Regions from separate parts of the Rhizobium sp. BT04 genome, predicted to be linked through region 1. Evidence: riboswitches for the same ligand, from Rfam matches in the RefSeq annotation. Region 1 holds a riboswitch; the other holds the start of a gene.
What was found. A riboswitch is a leader RNA that binds a small molecule or an ion and turns the genes downstream of it on or off. The one in region 1 is predicted to bind thiamine pyrophosphate.
Positions count from the first base shown of each region.

Region 2: linked by a shared signal. The riboswitch ahead of thiM (hydroxyethylthiazole kinase) and the one ahead of QMO82_RS21370 (YkoF family thiamine/hydroxymethylpyrimidine-binding protein) in region 1 are both predicted to bind thiamine pyrophosphate.

Region 1 covers NZ_CP125652.1:2,644,995-2,652,921, reverse strand. Annotated here, with positions in the region: gene QMO82_RS21385 (ABC transporter substrate-binding protein) at 1-290, opposite strand, end outside; gene QMO82_RS21380 (ABC transporter ATP-binding protein) at 359-1,171, opposite strand; gene QMO82_RS21375 (ABC transporter permease) at 1,168-1,974, opposite strand; gene QMO82_RS21370 (YkoF family thiamine/hydroxymethylpyrimidine-binding protein) at 1,985-2,593, opposite strand; TPP riboswitch at 2,584-2,697, opposite strand; gene QMO82_RS21365 (NADPH-dependent FMN reductase) at 2,863-3,438, opposite strand; gene soxR (redox-sensitive transcriptional activator SoxR) at 3,523-3,987, shown strand; gene QMO82_RS21355 (SDR family NAD(P)-dependent oxidoreductase) at 4,099-4,869, shown strand; gene QMO82_RS21350 (helix-turn-helix transcriptional regulator) at 4,970-5,311, shown strand; gene QMO82_RS21345 (LysR family transcriptional regulator) at 5,486-6,379, shown strand; gene QMO82_RS21340 (formate dehydrogenase subunit gamma) at 6,515-6,994, shown strand; gene QMO82_RS21335 (NADH-quinone oxidoreductase subunit NuoF) at 6,991-7,927, shown strand, end outside.
Region 2 covers NZ_CP125653.1:90,600-98,526, forward strand. Annotated here, with positions in the region: gene QMO82_RS31685 (ABC transporter substrate-binding protein) at 1-1,043, opposite strand, end outside; gene QMO82_RS31690 (glycoside hydrolase family 3 protein) at 1,085-2,107, opposite strand; gene QMO82_RS31695 (GNAT family N-acetyltransferase) at 2,132-2,611, opposite strand; gene thiD (bifunctional hydroxymethylpyrimidine kinase/phosphomethylpyrimidine kinase) at 2,823-3,632, opposite strand; gene thiE (thiamine phosphate synthase) at 3,629-4,264, opposite strand; gene thiM (hydroxyethylthiazole kinase) at 4,261-5,064, opposite strand; TPP riboswitch at 5,115-5,211, opposite strand; gene QMO82_RS31715 (type I secretion system permease/ATPase) at 5,731-7,878, shown strand; gene QMO82_RS31720 (HlyD family type I secretion periplasmic adaptor subunit) at 7,875-7,927, shown strand, end outside.

The DNA.
Region 1 (7,927 bases):
GCGCGCTGGGTCAGGGTCTCGATCTCGCTGCTGATGCCGAAATCGGCAACGCCGTTCGATACCAGCGTTCCGGCGCTGGTATCGGTGAAGGGAAGAATTTCGACATCGAGTCCGGCCGCCTCATAGAAGCCCTTGGCCTTGGCGACATAGATGCCGATATGGTTGGTGTTGGGCGTCCAGTCGAGCGCGATGCGGACCTTTGCGGGCGCCGATTGGGCGAAGGCGGTGCGGCCGGCGAGGCTTGCCGCGATGGCGGCGACGATCGTCTGGCGGCGGGTGAGAAGCAGCATGGTGACCTCCTCAGGTCTCTAGAGCATGATGCCGAAAAGTGTGAGCGGTTTTCGGACGACATCATGCTCTAACTCTTTAAATTAGAACAGGATTCGGATTTTAGGCCGGCCGGCCTAAAATCATCCTGTTGCAGCGGATGAAGCAGGGTTTGCAGGATTTCGGTTTCAATCGCCTGGGCCGCCGGCGAGCCGAGGTCGGCGATGCTTCTCGGGCGGGGCAGGGGAACGCGGAATTCGCGGATGATACGCGCCGGACGGGCCGAAAGCACGTAGATCCGGTCGGAGAGGAACACCGCTTCGCGAACGTCGTGGGTGATCAGCAGTGCCGTCCAGCGGTGTTCGGTCCACATGCCCTGCAGCCATTCCTGGATCTGCGTGCGCGTCAGCGCGTCGAGCGCGCCGAAGGGCTCGTCGAGCAGCAGCATGTCCTGGGTCTGGACGACGGTGCGCAGCAGCGCGGCGCGCTGGCGCATGCCGCCGGAGAGTTCGGAGGGATAGTGGTGTTCGAAGCCGGCAAGACCGAAGCTCTCGAACAAAGGCGCCACAATGGCGCGGGCCGCGCGGCGGCTCATGCCTTTCACCTCGAGGCCGAGTGCCGCATTGTCGATGATCCGGCGCCAGGGCATCAGCGCATCGCGCTGCGGCATGAAGGCAAAGGAATGCGGCGCCTGTTCCAGCGGCACGCCGTTGAAAAGCATGGTGCCGGAATCGGGGCGCAGCGCCTGCGTCAGCAATCGCAGCACCGTCGATTTTCCGGAGCCGGACGGGCCGACGATCGAAACGAACTCGCCGTCTGCGACGCTGAGCGAAATATCGCCCAGCACCTTCATGCCGTCGAAGGACTTCGAGATATTGCCGAGTTCAAGCATTGTTTTGTTCATCGCCGCCGCTCCCCGGACGGCTGCCAGGGCATGACCAGGCGCTGGATCAATAACGTCAGCCCGAAGAGGCAGAGTGTCAGCACGGCGCTGACGACGACGGCGGCGAGCACCAGATCGGGGCGGAAATTGTTCTTGGCGTTGAGGATATAGATGCCGAGGCCGCGGGCGGCGCCGGCATATTCGGCAAAGATCGCGCCGACGACGGCATAGGTGATCGAGATCCTGAGGCCGGCGAAGAAATAGGGCAGCGCCGAGGGAAACCGTGCCAGACGGAAAATGCGCCAGCGGCTCGCCTTCATCGAGTTCAGCAATTCGGCGATGTCGCGGTCGGTCGATTCATAGCCCTGCAGCAGGGCGACGAGCAGTGGAAAGAAGGTGACGAGGGCCACCAGCAGGACCTTCGGCAACAGGCCGAAACCGAACCAGAGGACGACGAGGGGGGCGATCGCCACCAGCGGCAGGGTCTGACTGGCGATGAAGATCGGCAGCAATGCCCGGCGCATGAAGGGCATGAAATCCATCAGGATCGATGAGACGAAGGCGAAGGCCAGCGACAGCGCGAAACCGCCGAGTGTCGCACCCAGCGTCGGCCAGGTGTTTGATATCAGCGCCTCGCGGTTCAGCCAGCCCTGGATGACGATGCGCGACGGCGCCGGCAGGATGGACGGTTTGATCCCGGAGAGATCGACATAGAGCTCCCAGGCTGCCAAAAAGGCGCAGCCGGCGAGCAGAGCGGGTATGCTCCGGTAGAGAGCCGCGCGGAGCGCGGCAAGACGCGAATCCGATGGTGGTAGCGTTGTCATCAGCGTTCGATCAGGCTTTCGTCGGGCTATTGGCTGACACCGTGATATCGAGGGTCACATGTCCCTCCGGGTCGCCGAAGCGATAAAAGGCTTCACGAATGGTTGCAAAGACGGCACCGGCATCGCCCGAGAGCCTGGTGCAGAAATTTTTGGCGCGGTCGAAGGTACCGGAGCGTTTCAGGAAGTCGATGCAGCCATAGATCTCGTCCATATGGGTCCCGGTTCCCATGACATAGAGCGAGAATTGCGCAGCGGTCGGCTGCCCGGTTTCGGCAGTGGTTTCTACGGCGGCAAGTCCTGCCGTTATACGGTCGGCAAGCGGTTCTGCCTGACCGAGGGCGGGGTTGACCCCGCAGATGGCGTCGTCGGGCTCGCCGGGGCAGCCGCGTGAAACGGCGGCGGACAGCACGCAATGCTCGCCGGTCCGGGCGGCGGCGGCGAAAAGATCGTGCATGGCGGCGAAGAGAATGTCAGGCGGGCCGACCAGCAGTGTGGAGATGTCGTCGGTCTCGATCCGCAGCCGGTCGCGATAGGGATCGAGCGCCTTGACGGCATCGAGAATGATGCCGACGAAATTGCCGGACATCGGATAGAGTGACACTTGTGCGCCTGAAAACATCTGAACCTCGCTCCGCTGGCATTACCCAGATCAGCTTTGAAGGGTCCGGAAGCCTGCGCCTCGCATCTCAGCCCCGGCAATACGGAGCTCCCCTGTTAATCGGCGCGGAAACTACCACCGGGGTTTTCTTCCCGCAACCGCAAAAATTGCCAACCCGTCCGCATGGTCGGGATGAGGCTGGCATGATCGGAAAACACCCGGACGGAAGTCCTGTCCGGGTGTCCCCAGAGGTTCCGTACCTGCCGGGAACGGAACCGGAGCCCTTCGTTTCAGGCGGCGATATCGGCGTAGGGATGATCGCCGCGCGCGGCAATGAGCGCCCGTGTCCACCATTCCAGCCGCGCCATCATCCGGTCGAGCGTGTGCAGAGCGTCGCTCGGATCGTCAAGCCGTCCGGCGACGTCGAAGCGGCTCCACGGCGCGGAAAAGCTGACCGAATCGCGGACGGTGACGGCATGGAGTTCCGCAAAGACGAGCCGTAATTGCTCGACCGCGCGCAAGCCACCGGAGATGCCGCCATAGGAAACAAAGGCGACCGGCTTGCCCTGCCAGGGCTCGAAAAACAGATCGATGGTCGATTTCAACGCGGCGCTGAAGCTGTGATTGTATTCCGGCGTGACGATGATGAAGGCGTCGGCCATGCCGAGCCGCCCGGCGAGCCTGTCGATTTCGGGGTGCGCCATGTCGCGGTCGGGCGGCAGCGCAAAATCCAGTGGATCGATGATGTCGATATCGAATTGCGGGAAGCGGACGAGCTCCTGCGTCAGCCATTTGACCACCCGGTCGCAGATGCGGCCCTTTCTTGTGCTTCCGTAGATCACCGCCAGCCTGATGGATGTTTTCATGCGCCGCTCCTTCTCGCGATTGGGCTTTACGATTGCTGGAGCAAGGCTTATAAAACCTCAACTAATCTTGAGGTCAAGAGGGCAATGGATACAATTCCGGCAACGCCGCTCGGCAAGCTGCTGACGGTCGGCGAGGTGGCGGAGCGCAGCGGCCTGGCCGTCTCGGCGCTGCACTTCTACGAAACCAAGGGGCTGATTTCGAGCATTCGCACCCGCGGCAACCAGCGCCGCTACGGGCGCGATGTGCTGCGCCGGCTCGGCATCATCAAGGTGGCGCAGCGTGTCGGCATTCCGCTTTCGGAAATCCAGGCGGCGTTCGAATCCCTGCCGCAGGGGCGTACGCCCACGATCGCCGACTGGCAGAGCCTGTCGGCACTCTGGAAAGACGATCTCGACGCGCGAATCAGGCGGCTGAGCCTGCTGCGCGACCGTCTGACCGGCTGCATCGGCTGTGGCTGCCTGTCGATTGAAAGCTGTCCGTTGCGCAATCCCTGCGACCGGCTCGGCAAGGAGGGACCGGGCGCGCGGCTTCTGGAGACCGAAAACTAAACCCTGGTCTTCCCCGGGAAAGATCGACGCCTGCCTTTCTTTCGGTCGGCGCGCTCATATGTTAAGGGCGAGTGGCGCAACCGGCGGCACTGTCCGCGAGGAGGACGGCTCGTGTTTCATCCCAGACTGTTCGAAAATCGCAATGTCGTCGTGACCGGCGCCGGCCGCGGCATCGGTCTCGAAGTCGCCCGGCAGTTTCTCGACTGCGGCGCGAAGGTGATCGTCCATACCGGGCGCAAGCCGGGACGGGACCTGCCGGATTTTCTGCTGACGGCTGAATCAGAAAGACGGGCGCTGCTGCTGCATGCCGATTTCTCTGCCGTCGGCGGGGCGTCGCAATTTGCAGAAGATGTTCTCGCTTTCTTCGACAGGGTGCACGTGCTCGTCAACAATGCCGGCACCATGCTTGGCCGTTTCCCCGCCGCCACGCTGACCGATGCGGAATATGAGGCGGTCATACGGCTGAACCAGACGTCGGTGGTGGCGCTGACGCGCGCATTGCTGCCGGCATTGAAGGCGGCCGAGGGCGCCGCCATTGTCAACACCGTCTCGATTTCGGCGCTGACCGGCGGCAGCCCCGGCTCCTCGATCTATTCGGCCTCGAAAGCCTTTGTTGCGACCTATTCCAAGGCGCTTGCCCGCGAGCTTGCCCCGGATGCAATCCGCGTCAACTGCGTCTCGCCGGGAACGATCGAGACGGATTTCCACGAGCGCTATTCCTCCCGCGAAAAGCTGGAGCAGACGAGAAAATCCATCCCCCTGCAACGGCTCGGCACGGCGGAGGATTGTGCTCCCGCCTATCTTTTCCTGGCGGCTCCCTCGCTCTCGGGCTACATCACCGGCCAGGTGATCGAGATCAATGGCGGTCAGCTTATCTGCTGATTTGCTTGGACCTTTTTTGGCATTTCGTCATTTTGACGAATTCGATTGTGCGAATATGCTATTGTGCTGATCTACCCATCGCCTCCCTTCGAGATACCGAATGCCGTTGCCCAAACCCAAGCCGGGGATGACCGGCCAGGAATTGCACACACTCGCTGGAAAAGCCCATGAAGCGACCGACCTGTTGAAAGCGCTGGCGCACCAGACCCGACTGCTCATCCTCTGCATATTGGCGAGCGAGGAGCGGACGGTCAGTGAAATCGAACATATTCTCGGCATACAGCAGGCAATGGTCTCGCAGCAGCTGGCGCGTTTGAGGCTCGAAGGCCTGGTCAATACGCGCCGCCAGGGCAGGCTGGTATATTACAGCATCGGCAATGTCAGCGTGCTCGCCTTCCTCGAATCGCTGTTCGATCTTTTTCCGATTGCAGAAAACTTTTAAAGCACGTCGCGCAAAACTGTGCGGCGGTCTGCGATAGTGACATACGAGACAATAAAGACCCAAAGCGCGAGAAGCGAATCTGAAAGATCGCGACGCGCTTTGGCGACCCGCCCTTGCGGAGCACGGCTGCTACGTCGAAGATAAGGCCGGACGCGAAATGTCGCGGGAGACCGGATGATCGACAAGCTGGAATTCTTCATCGCCCTTGCCAATGAAAAACATTTCGGCCGCGCCGCCGAGGAGTGCGGGATTTCGCAGCCGACCCTTTCGGCCGCCATCCGGCAGCTTGAGGATCAATTGGGCGTCATGCTGGTGCAGCGCGGCTCCCGGTTCCAGGGGCTGACGCCGGAGGGGCAGCGCGTGCTCGAATGGGCCAGGCGCATCGTCGGCGACGCCCGCACCATGCGCGAGGAAATGCGCGCCGCCCGCCGCGGCCTTTCCGGCCACATCCGCCTCGCCGCCATTCCGACGGCGCTCGCCATGCTGTCGCGCATCACCACGCCGTTTCAGGAACGGCATCCCGGCGTGACCTTCTCGATTGTCTCGCGCAATTCGCTGCAGGTGCTGAGCATGCTCGAAAACCTCGAAATCGATGCCGGCATCACCTATCTCGAAAACGAGCCGCTCGGCCGTGTCACGAGCGTTCCGCTCTATGCCGAGCGCTATCATCTGATCACGGCTGCAGGCAGCCCGTTGTCGGATCGCGACAATGTGACCTGGAAGGAGGTCGGCGATCTTCGGCTCTGTCTATTGACGGCCGACATGCAGAACCGCCGAATCATCAATCGGCACCTGACGGAGGCAGGCGCAACCGTGCATCCGACCCTCGAATCCAATTCGATGATCGTGCTGTTCTCGCATGTTCGGACCGGACGCTGGGCGAGCATCATGCCGCGCAATGTCGCCAAATCTTTTGGTTTTCCGGTGGAAATCCGCATGATCCCGATCGTCGAGCCGGAGGCGCATCATCTGGTCGGCCTTGTTGCGCCTTATCGCGAACCTTTTACGCCGCTCGTGTCGGCCTTGCTGCACGAAGCCAGAGTGCTCGTGCAGGACGAGGAACTTTGATAGGAAAAACCTATCAATCGACGTGATAGCGTTATTGATCGCCAGCGGCTTCCTTGAGATGCTGCCCGAGGAATAGCACTCAGGCTGGAGGAGGCCGCCATTCCGCAACGAGCAAGCCGTCGGGAGGGCTGCCTTATGACCATTCATATCGCCGAAGGCGATATTGCCGCGCGCACTCGTGCCATCATCGCCGATCTTCGCTTCCTCGAAGGGCCGCTGCTTCCCATTCTGCACGGGGTTCAGGAAGAATTCGGCTATGTGCCGCGGGAAGCCGTTCCTGTGATCGCGGAGGAACTGAACCTCTCCCGCGCCGAAGTGCATGGCGTGGTGACCTTCTATCATGATTACCGCGACCATGCCGCCGGCCGGCATGTGCTGAAGCTCTGTCGTGCCGAGGCCTGTCAGTCGATGGGCGGAGATGCGGTGGCCGAGCGCGTCAAGACGCTGCTCGGCATCGATTTTCACCAGACGACGCTCGACGGCAGCGTGACGCTGGAGCCGGTCTACTGTCTCGGGCTCTGCGCCTGCGCCCCGTCGGCGATGCTCGACGGCGAGGTCTATGGCCGGATCGACGACCAGATGGCGGCGGAACTCGTTGCGGAGGCACGCCGATGACGGTCAGGATATATGTTCCGCGCGATGCCGCAGCGCTGGCGCTCGGGGCCGAAAAGGTGGCAAAGGCGATTGCCCAGGAGATCGCCGCCCGCGGCCTCGATGCCGAGATCGTGCGCAACGGCTCGCGCGGAATGTTCTGGCTGGAGCCGCTTGTTGAGGTCGAAGTCGCCGGCAAGCGCATCGGCTACGGACCGGTGAAGGCTGGGGATGTGCCTGCTCTGTTCGACGCCGGGATCTTCAATGGCGGCGATCATCCGCTCTGTCTCGGGGAGGTTGAAGACCTCCCGTTCCTGAAAGGACAAACCCGCCTGACCTTCGCCCGCTGCGGCGTCATCGATCCGCTCTCGCTGGCGGATTACGAGGCGCATGCCGGCCTTGCTGGCCTTCGCCGCGCCGTTTCGATGGCATCAGCCGATATCGTCAAGGAAGTCACCGATTCCGGCCTGCGCGGACGCGGCGGTGCGGGTTTCCCGACCGGCATCAAATGGAAGACCGTCCTCGATGCTGGCGGCGACCGCAAATATATCGTCTGCAACGCCGATGAGGGCGACAGCGGCACCTTTGCCGACCGGATGATCATGGAGGGCGATCCCTTCGTGCTGATCGAGGGCATGGCGATCGCGGGACTTGCCACCGGCGCCACCAAGGGCTTCGTCTACACGCGTTCGGAATATCCGCATGCGATCGCTGTGATGACCGCGGCCATCGGCATCGCCCGGCAGGCCGGGATACTCGGCCTGTCGGTGCTCGGCTCGGGCCGCGTCTTCGATATGGAGGTACGCACCGGCGCCGGCGCCTATGTCTGCGGCGAGGAGACAGCCCTGCTGAACAGCCTCGAAGGCAAGCGCGGCGTCGTGCGCTCCAAGCCGCCATTGCCGGCGCATAAAGGGCTGTTTAACTGTCCGACCGTTATCAACAACGTGATCTCGCTCG
Region 2 (7,927 bases), on a different replicon from region 1:
GCGGCATCGGCGTCATAGGTTGCGAACTTGCCGAAGTCGGCCTTGACGGATGGGTCCGCCCAGCTCTTGTAAAGCTCACCCATCAAGCCGGGGTCTTCGTTCAGCGTCGGATAGCCGTAGCCGGCGACGTCGATCATCGTCTTGCGGTCGAGCGCCATCGAGACGGCACGGCGGAACTTCAGGTCGTTGAAGGCCTTCTTGTTGTTCTCGTTCGCCGTTTCCAGGTTGAACAGGAAGGCGACCATGCTGCTTGGCGAATACCAGTAATGGAAATGCGCCGGATCCTTGGAAACATAGACATTGTCGATATCGGGAATGAAGGAGACGCCCCAGTCGAGCGTGCCGTCGGCCGTTGCGGTCAGCATCTGATTGTTGTCGGCAAGCTGCGGGAAGCGCATGCAATCGACCTTCAGGTGCTCGTTGTCCCAGTAGTTCGGGTTGCGGCACTGGTCGTAGGTCTGACCGGTGAAGCGCGGCACTTCCGTCAGCGGGCCGCTGCCAACAGGGGTTTCGTTGGCGAAGGTGACCGGATCGGCAACGTCCTTCCAGACATGTTCCGGAACGATCGGCAATTGCGAGATCTGCTCGGCGGCGAGCGAGCTCGGATTGGCGAGCGTGAAGCGCACCGTCTGGCCGTCGACCGCCTGGACATCGGTGATGAAGGTCCAGATGCTGACGAAGTCGAGCGCCGGAAATTTCTTCAGGTAATCATAGGTGAACTTGACGTCGGCTGCGGTCAGCGGCTTGCCGTCCGACCATTTCAGGTTCGGGCGCAGCTTGAAATCGATGCTTTTCAGGTCGTCGGAGAGTTTGAAGCTTTCGGCCAGGCGATAGACCGGCTTGTTGCTGTCGAAGCGGTTGAAAATAACCAGCGGCTCGTAGATGAAGTCGAGCGTCGACTGGCGCGACGAGGTCTGGTTGAACGGGTTGAAGTTGCGAACCCAGGTCGTCGCCGGTTCGATATTCACCGTCAGGACCGTCTGCGCCATGGCAGAACCCGAAAGCAGTGTCAGCGCGGCGGCGGCAAGAAGATATTTTTTCATGTTTATTCCCCTTTTTTATGCGGTGAGAGATGACGTGCCGGTCAGAAGACCAGCGCGCTTGCAAACATGTTTTCGACTTCAGCGTGGGCGGCGCGGACATCGATCTTGAGATTGCCGAGGCGGGCCTTGCCGGTAGCGATCCGCTGCAGGGCAGCTTCCGTCAGCGGGCGGGCGGCCTTGGCGGCGGCTTCGCTTTCCGGGATGTCGCCATGGCTGTGGAGCGCAATATCGAAGCCTGCGTCGAGCACCTGTTTAACGCGTTCCGGCAGGGTGCCGGAGAGCGACTCCATGAAGATGCAGTCTGATATCAGCACGCCGTCATAACCCATGTCGTTGCGGATCACGTCGTGCATGATCGGCGAGACCGATGCCGGCAGCTCCGCGTCATAGGCCGAATAGACGACATGGGCGACCATCGCCCAGGGCGTATCCTTCAGCGCCACGAACGGCTTGAAATCGGTGGCGGTGAGCGTCTCGCGGCTGGCATTGACGACCGGACGCTCCTTGTGGGAGTCGAGCGTCGCACGGCCATGGCCGGGAATGTGCTTGATGACGGGCATGTTGCCGGTCTCGAGCAGGCCATCGACCACCTCGCGGCCGAGGGCAGCGATGAAATCGGGATCAGGGCCGAAGGAGCGGGCGCCGATGACCGCGCTCGTCGTCTCGAAGACGAGATCGAGAACGGGCGAGCAGCCGCTGGAAAGGCCGAGTTCCGTCATCATCGCGCCCATGGCCTGGGAGGAAAGGCGCAGTGCTTTTTTGCCGAGATCAAAATCGCGGCGGGCAAGCTCGGCAAACTGGCCGAAACTGCGGAAGAGCGGCCAGGGGCCGGCATCGAGATGCTGGACGCGGCCGCCTTCCTGGTCGGTGAAGACAGGCGCATCATCGCGGCCGACAGCTTCGCGGAAGCGCTCGATCAGACGCCTCGTCTGCTCCGGTTCGCGCTGATTGCGCCGGCCGACGAAGAGGCCGAGCGGATTGGTCTCGCGATAGAGGGCGAATTCATCATCCGAAATCGTGGGGGTGGGAAGGCCGACGAAAAGGGCGAGCGGGGTCGAGGACAATTCTGGAACTCCGGGATCAGATGGTCATTTCGGCGCGCTTCGCAGCATGCCTTCATAGATGCCCTTGTCGGGGGCGGGGATGGTGATTGCGCCTGCCGCCTTGGCGTAAAAATCGACCGGCCCGGCATCGCCGATGAAGGCATAGGCGTGACCGAGTGTCTTCATCGTCTGAAGGCAGGCGGAAAACAGCGCGAGCCCGATGCCCTTGCCGCGCGCGTCGCGGTCGACACCGGTCGGGCCGAAGAAGCCGCGCGCCGTCGTCTCATAGCAGGCAAAGCCGAGCAGCCTGCCGCCGTCGACTGATATCAGGCAAGCAACGGGCTGGCGGGAGAAGGCGACGGCGACCTCGCTTGCCCAGTTCTCGCTGAACCGTTCGCGAACCCAGCCGAGAACGAGATGCAGTTCCGGGGGGAGGGCCGGGCGGATGGAGACGCCGACGCGGGCAGCTTTTTGCTGCAGGTCGGCGAGCTCGGTGGAATATAGGTTCACAAGCAGGTCTGGCACCTGTCATTCCTCCTCTTATTCCGTTATTACGGAATTTATCCCCTTTTAATGTTATAGACTTGGCCATCCGATCGAGCTTGTCAACAAGGTTTTTCGACGAGCCAAAGAGATGGCCTGCGACTGAGCCGCGGTTTCAACGCAAAGTAGGTGCCGAACGCAAAACGGCCCGGGGAGACCGGGCCGTTTTCGATGGCACGTGTTCGCTGTGCGTCTATTTGTCGTCCTTCCAGAGCCCATGAAAATGCTGCACCGGGCCGTGGCCGGAGCCGACGGTGAGGTCTCCGGCGGCGGCGACCGCGCCGGCGAGGTATTCCTTCGCGATGGCGACCGCCTCCCGCGCCGAGGCGCCCTTGGCGAGTTCGGCCGCCAGCGCGCTAGAGAGCGTGCAGCCGGTGCCATGCGTGTTCTTGGTCGGCACGCGTCGGGCTTCGAACCAATACAGGCCGTCGGCGGTGGCCAGCACGTCGGGGCTCTCGTCGCTGTCGAGATGGCCGCCCTTGACGAGCACGGCGGCCGGGCCAAGCGCCCGCAGCTGTTCGGCCTGCGCTGCCATCTCCGCGCGATTGGTCGCAACCGGCCGGTGCAGCAGGGCGGCGGCCTCGGGAAGGTTCGGGGTCAGAAGGGTTGCGACCGGCAGCAGCCGGCGGGTCAGCACGTCGATGGCTTCCGGCGCAAGCAGGGCGGCCCCACCCTTGGCAATCATCACCGGATCGATGACGATAGGGATGCTGCGCCGATCCGCCAATGCTTCGGCGACGGCCTCGGCAATGCCGGCATTGGCGATCATGCCGATCTTGACGGCATCGACGCGCACATCGGCAAAGACCACATTGATCTGGTCGGCGACGAATTGCGGCGGCACCAGATGCACGCCGCTGACACCTTGGGTATTCTGCGCCGTCAACGCGGTCAGCACCGCCATGCCGTAGACGCCGCGGGCGGAAAAAGCCTTGAGATCGGCCTGGATGCCGGCGCCGCCGGAGGGATCGGAGCCGGCGATCGAGAGAACGTTGCGGATCATGCACGGGCCTTTCGGATTTCGGCGGCGATGCGGCGTGTGGCCGCTTCAGGGTCGGGCGTGCCTGCGATCGCCGAGACGACGGCAAGACCCTTGGCGCCTGCGGCAAACACTTGCGCCACATGATCCGCCTTGAGGCCGCCGATCGCCACCGACGGCACCGGCGAGGCCTTCACCAGCCTGGCAAGACCGTCAAAGCCGATCGGCTGCTTGTGGTCGGCTTTGGTCGGTGTCGCAAACACCGGTCCGACGCCGGTATAATCGACCAGACTGGGATCGACGGCAGCGGCAAGCGCCTCGGTTTCGACCGACAGGCCGAGGATCATCTCGGGGCCGATCATCGCCCGCGCGGTGCGCGCATCCACGTCCTCCTGGCCGATATGCAGACCGTCGGCGCCGATGGCGATGGCCGCCTCGACATCGTCGTTGACGATGAGCAGGGCGCCGGTCCCAACAAGTGCCTGTTTCAGGACGCGGCCGGTCGCAATCATCGCGGTGGTGCCGGCCTGTTTGTCGCGCAATTGCACCATCGTCGCGCCGCCGGCAACGGCGAGGCGCGCCGTTTCGACCATGCCGATCCCGGCGCAGAGTTCGGGGTCGAGCACGAGATAGAGCGAAAGGTCGAAAACCTTCATGCGGCCGATACCCTTGCCCTGGCATCCAGCGTTTCGGCGTCGAGCGCGGCCAGCGCATCCAGGAAGCGCCAGGCGAAGGAGCCCGGGCCGGCCGCCCCGAGCGCGGCAGCCTCGCCGGCGACGGCGAAGGTTGAAAGTGCGCCGACCGTCGCCCCGAAGATATCATCCGGCGCTGTGGCGGCAAAGGCGCCGACGAGGCAGGTGAGCGAGCAGCCGAGCGCGGTGACCTGCGGCATCAGGGCCGATCCGCCTGTTATACGGACGGCCCTTTCACCATCGGTGACGAAATCCACAGCGCCGGTGACGGCGACGACCGCCTGCTGGCGCTCGGCGAGCCGGCGCGCCGATCCTTCGGCCTGCTCGACCGGGTCGCGGCTGTCGACGCCCTGGCCGCGGCTCTCTCCGCCGGCAAGCGCGATGATCTCCGAGGCGTTGCCGCGGATGATCGTGGGCTTGAGCGCCAGCAGAGCCGCGACCGCATCGCGGCGGAAAGCCGTGGCATAATGGGCGACCGGATCGAGCACCCACGGCTTGCCGGCCGATGTCGCCGCCTTCGCAGCCGCCTGCATGCCGTCGATCCATTGCGTCGACAGCGTGCCGATATTGACAGTCAGCGCATTCGCGATCCCGGCGAATTCGCCGGCTTCCTCAGCGGCATGCACCATGGCCGGCGAGGCGCCCGCGGCAAGCAGAACATTGGCGGCGATATTCATGGCGACGTAATTGGTGATGCACTGAACGAGCGGCGGCTTCTCGCGCATCGCTTTCAGCATTGCTCCTGGTGTGGTCCTGGTCTGCATGTGGCCCCTTTCAGGCGGGGGCGGGCACGGGGCGGTTCGTGCGGGCTCAGCCGCGACCCCGAGCGACTCCCTCCGCCGGCATTATCCGGTTCAGGTTCGAAGGGTGCTTCTCAGCCCGTCTGTCGACGAACGCCCCTGTCTCTCATCGCGTTTCTTTTCGCAGAGAACGGGGCGGATGTCACCTCGAAAATGACAGTACTGCGACGGCGCGGCGCGTGAAGCCGGTACCGGCAAACGGAACGCAATCTCCCAGAACGCGAAGTAAATACCTAACGCAAACTTTACCGTGCTGACACGTTAAGGTTGACCGGATTGCGGATTGCAGCGATACGATCTTGCCAGCAAATAAAATCTTCCTGAAGTTGTATTTTAAATGAGAAAATTTTTGAAAAGCGGTATGAAGCGAGGCCTTCGTGATACCGCCCCGGTTCTGATATCCACGGCTTGTGTTCACTTCGATTGCGGGGCGCCAACGAAATGAATACTTGCTACCGGCGGTGCAGTGTTGCTTCTTCGCCACAACCGAACCGAATTGCGGTGAGCCCCAGCATCCCCGTGGCGCCATATTTCCGGGTGAGCTACATGTCAGCAGAGAGCCGCGGCACGCGGTCCGGCGAGTGGTATCGAGAGCGGAGAATCCGCAGCTTTGAGGGATAAGTTCCGCACATGGATGGCGTCGTTTCGCAGCAGCTGGACTCCGGTCTTCGTGCGCTCTGCGGCATCGCCGCATTCTATCGGATCGCTGCGGATGCGGTTCAGCTAGAGCACGACTTGGCATTGAAGGGGCGCATGTCCCAGCCCATCGACATTCAGCGGGCAGCCAAAATCATCGGACTCAAGGCACGTGTGGTCGAGAAGGTCACGGCGCGACGCCTTCGAACCATGCCAGTCCCCGCTATCGTCCAAGTTCGCAGCGGATCCTTTCAGGTGCTCGGCGGGTTGAATCCCTCTGGAAAATACCGGCTTGTCGATCCCATAACGCGCGCTGATCGCGAGATTGCTCCGTCGGATATATTAGCCGAAATCGACGCGCGCGTTATTCTTGTGGGCCGGCGGATCAGAGGAGAAGGGTCGGACCCGCGAGAATTCGGCTTCAAGTGGTTTCTGCCGTCGATCTGGCGTTATCGAAAGCCGCTCGCGCATGTATTGCTCGCATCGCTGTTTGTGCAGATCTTTGCGCTCATCACGCCTTTGTTCTTTCAGGTCGTGGTCGACAAGGTGCTGACGCATAAGGGCTATTCAACGCTGTTTGTGCTTGTCGCCGGCATCGCGATCGTTGGCCTGTTCGATGTCATGCTCCAGTATCTGAGAGCCTATGCGCTGGCTCACACGACGAACCGGATCGACGTCGAGCTCGGCCAACGCTTGTTCCATCACCTGCTACGGCTGCCGTTGGAGTATTTCGAGACGCGGTCTGCCGGTCAGACCGTCGCCCGCGTCCGCGAACTGGAAACCATACGGGCATTCCTGACCGGGCAGGGACTGTTTTCGGCCCTCGATGTCGTTTTCATCTTTGTCTTCATCGCGGTTCTTTTCGCTTATTCCTGGAGCTTGACGCTGATCGTCATTGCCGCCATCCCGATCTACATCCTGATCGGAAGCGTGGTGCGACCGCCGCTGCGCGAATTCGTCAAGGAGAAGTTCAATCGCGGCGCGGCAAGCCAGCAGTTTCTGGTCGAAGCCGTCGTCGGCATCCACACGGTAAAGTCCGCCGCGGTGGAGCCGGTGATGCAGGCGCAGTGGGAGGAGAAGCTCGCAGCTTACGTGCGAACAGCCTTCGATACGACAATGCTGGGCGTCGGCGGGCAAAACGCCATTCAATATGTGAGCAAGCTTTCGACGGCTGCCCTTCTTCTTTTCGGTGCAAGGGCGGTCATCGAAGGCGAGCTTTCGGTCGGCTCACTTGTCGCCTTCAACATGATTGCCGGGCAGGTCACCCAGCCGATCCTGAGGCTGTCCCAACTCTGGCAGGATTTCCAGCAGGTGCAGATCTCGGTCGACAGGCTCGGCGATATCCTCAACACGCCGATAGAGCGTCAGCCAAACGCGCGGTTGTCGTTGCCTGCACCAAAGGGAAAAATCGATTTTCGAAACGTCACCTTCCGGTATCGGCCCGGCTCACCGGAGGTGCTGAAAAACATATCGCTTGAAGTAAAGCCGGGAGAGGTCATCGGCATCGTCGGCACCTCGGGCTCGGGAAAGTCGACGCTCGCGAAACTGGTGCAGCGTCTTTATATCCCCGAAGAGGGGCAGGTCCTTCTTGACGGCATGGATCTCTCCCAGCTCGATCCCGCCTGGCTTCGAAGCCACATCGGAGTCGTTCTCCAAGAGAACCTGCTGTTCAACCGGACGATCCACGACAATATCGCCTTCTCAAACCCGGCGATGCAACGCGCCCAGGTTATTGCTGTCGCCAAGCTCGCCGGGGCGGATGAATTCATTTTGCGATTGCCGCATGGTTACGACACGATGATCGAAGAGCGCGGCGCCAACCTGTCCGGCGGCCAGCGCCAGAGGATCGCCATTGCCCGTGCGCTTGCCACCACTCCCCCGATCCTGATTTTCGATGAAGCGACCAGCGCCCTCGACTATGAAAGCGAGCGCGTCGTGCAAACCAACATGCACCAGATCGCCGCCGGCCGCACCGTTATCATCATCGCGCATCGGCTCGCCGCCGTACGGCCTTGCAACCGCATCATCGGCATGGCGGACGGACGCATAGTGGAAATCGGCAGCCATGATGATCTGCTCAAGCGCCCGGGCGGGCTCTATGCGCGGCTTTGGGCCTTGCAGAACGACAGAGGCGTCGCATGAAAGGTAATGTCGCCAAAGCCGTTCGATATGCCGGCCTTCCCCCGCGCCC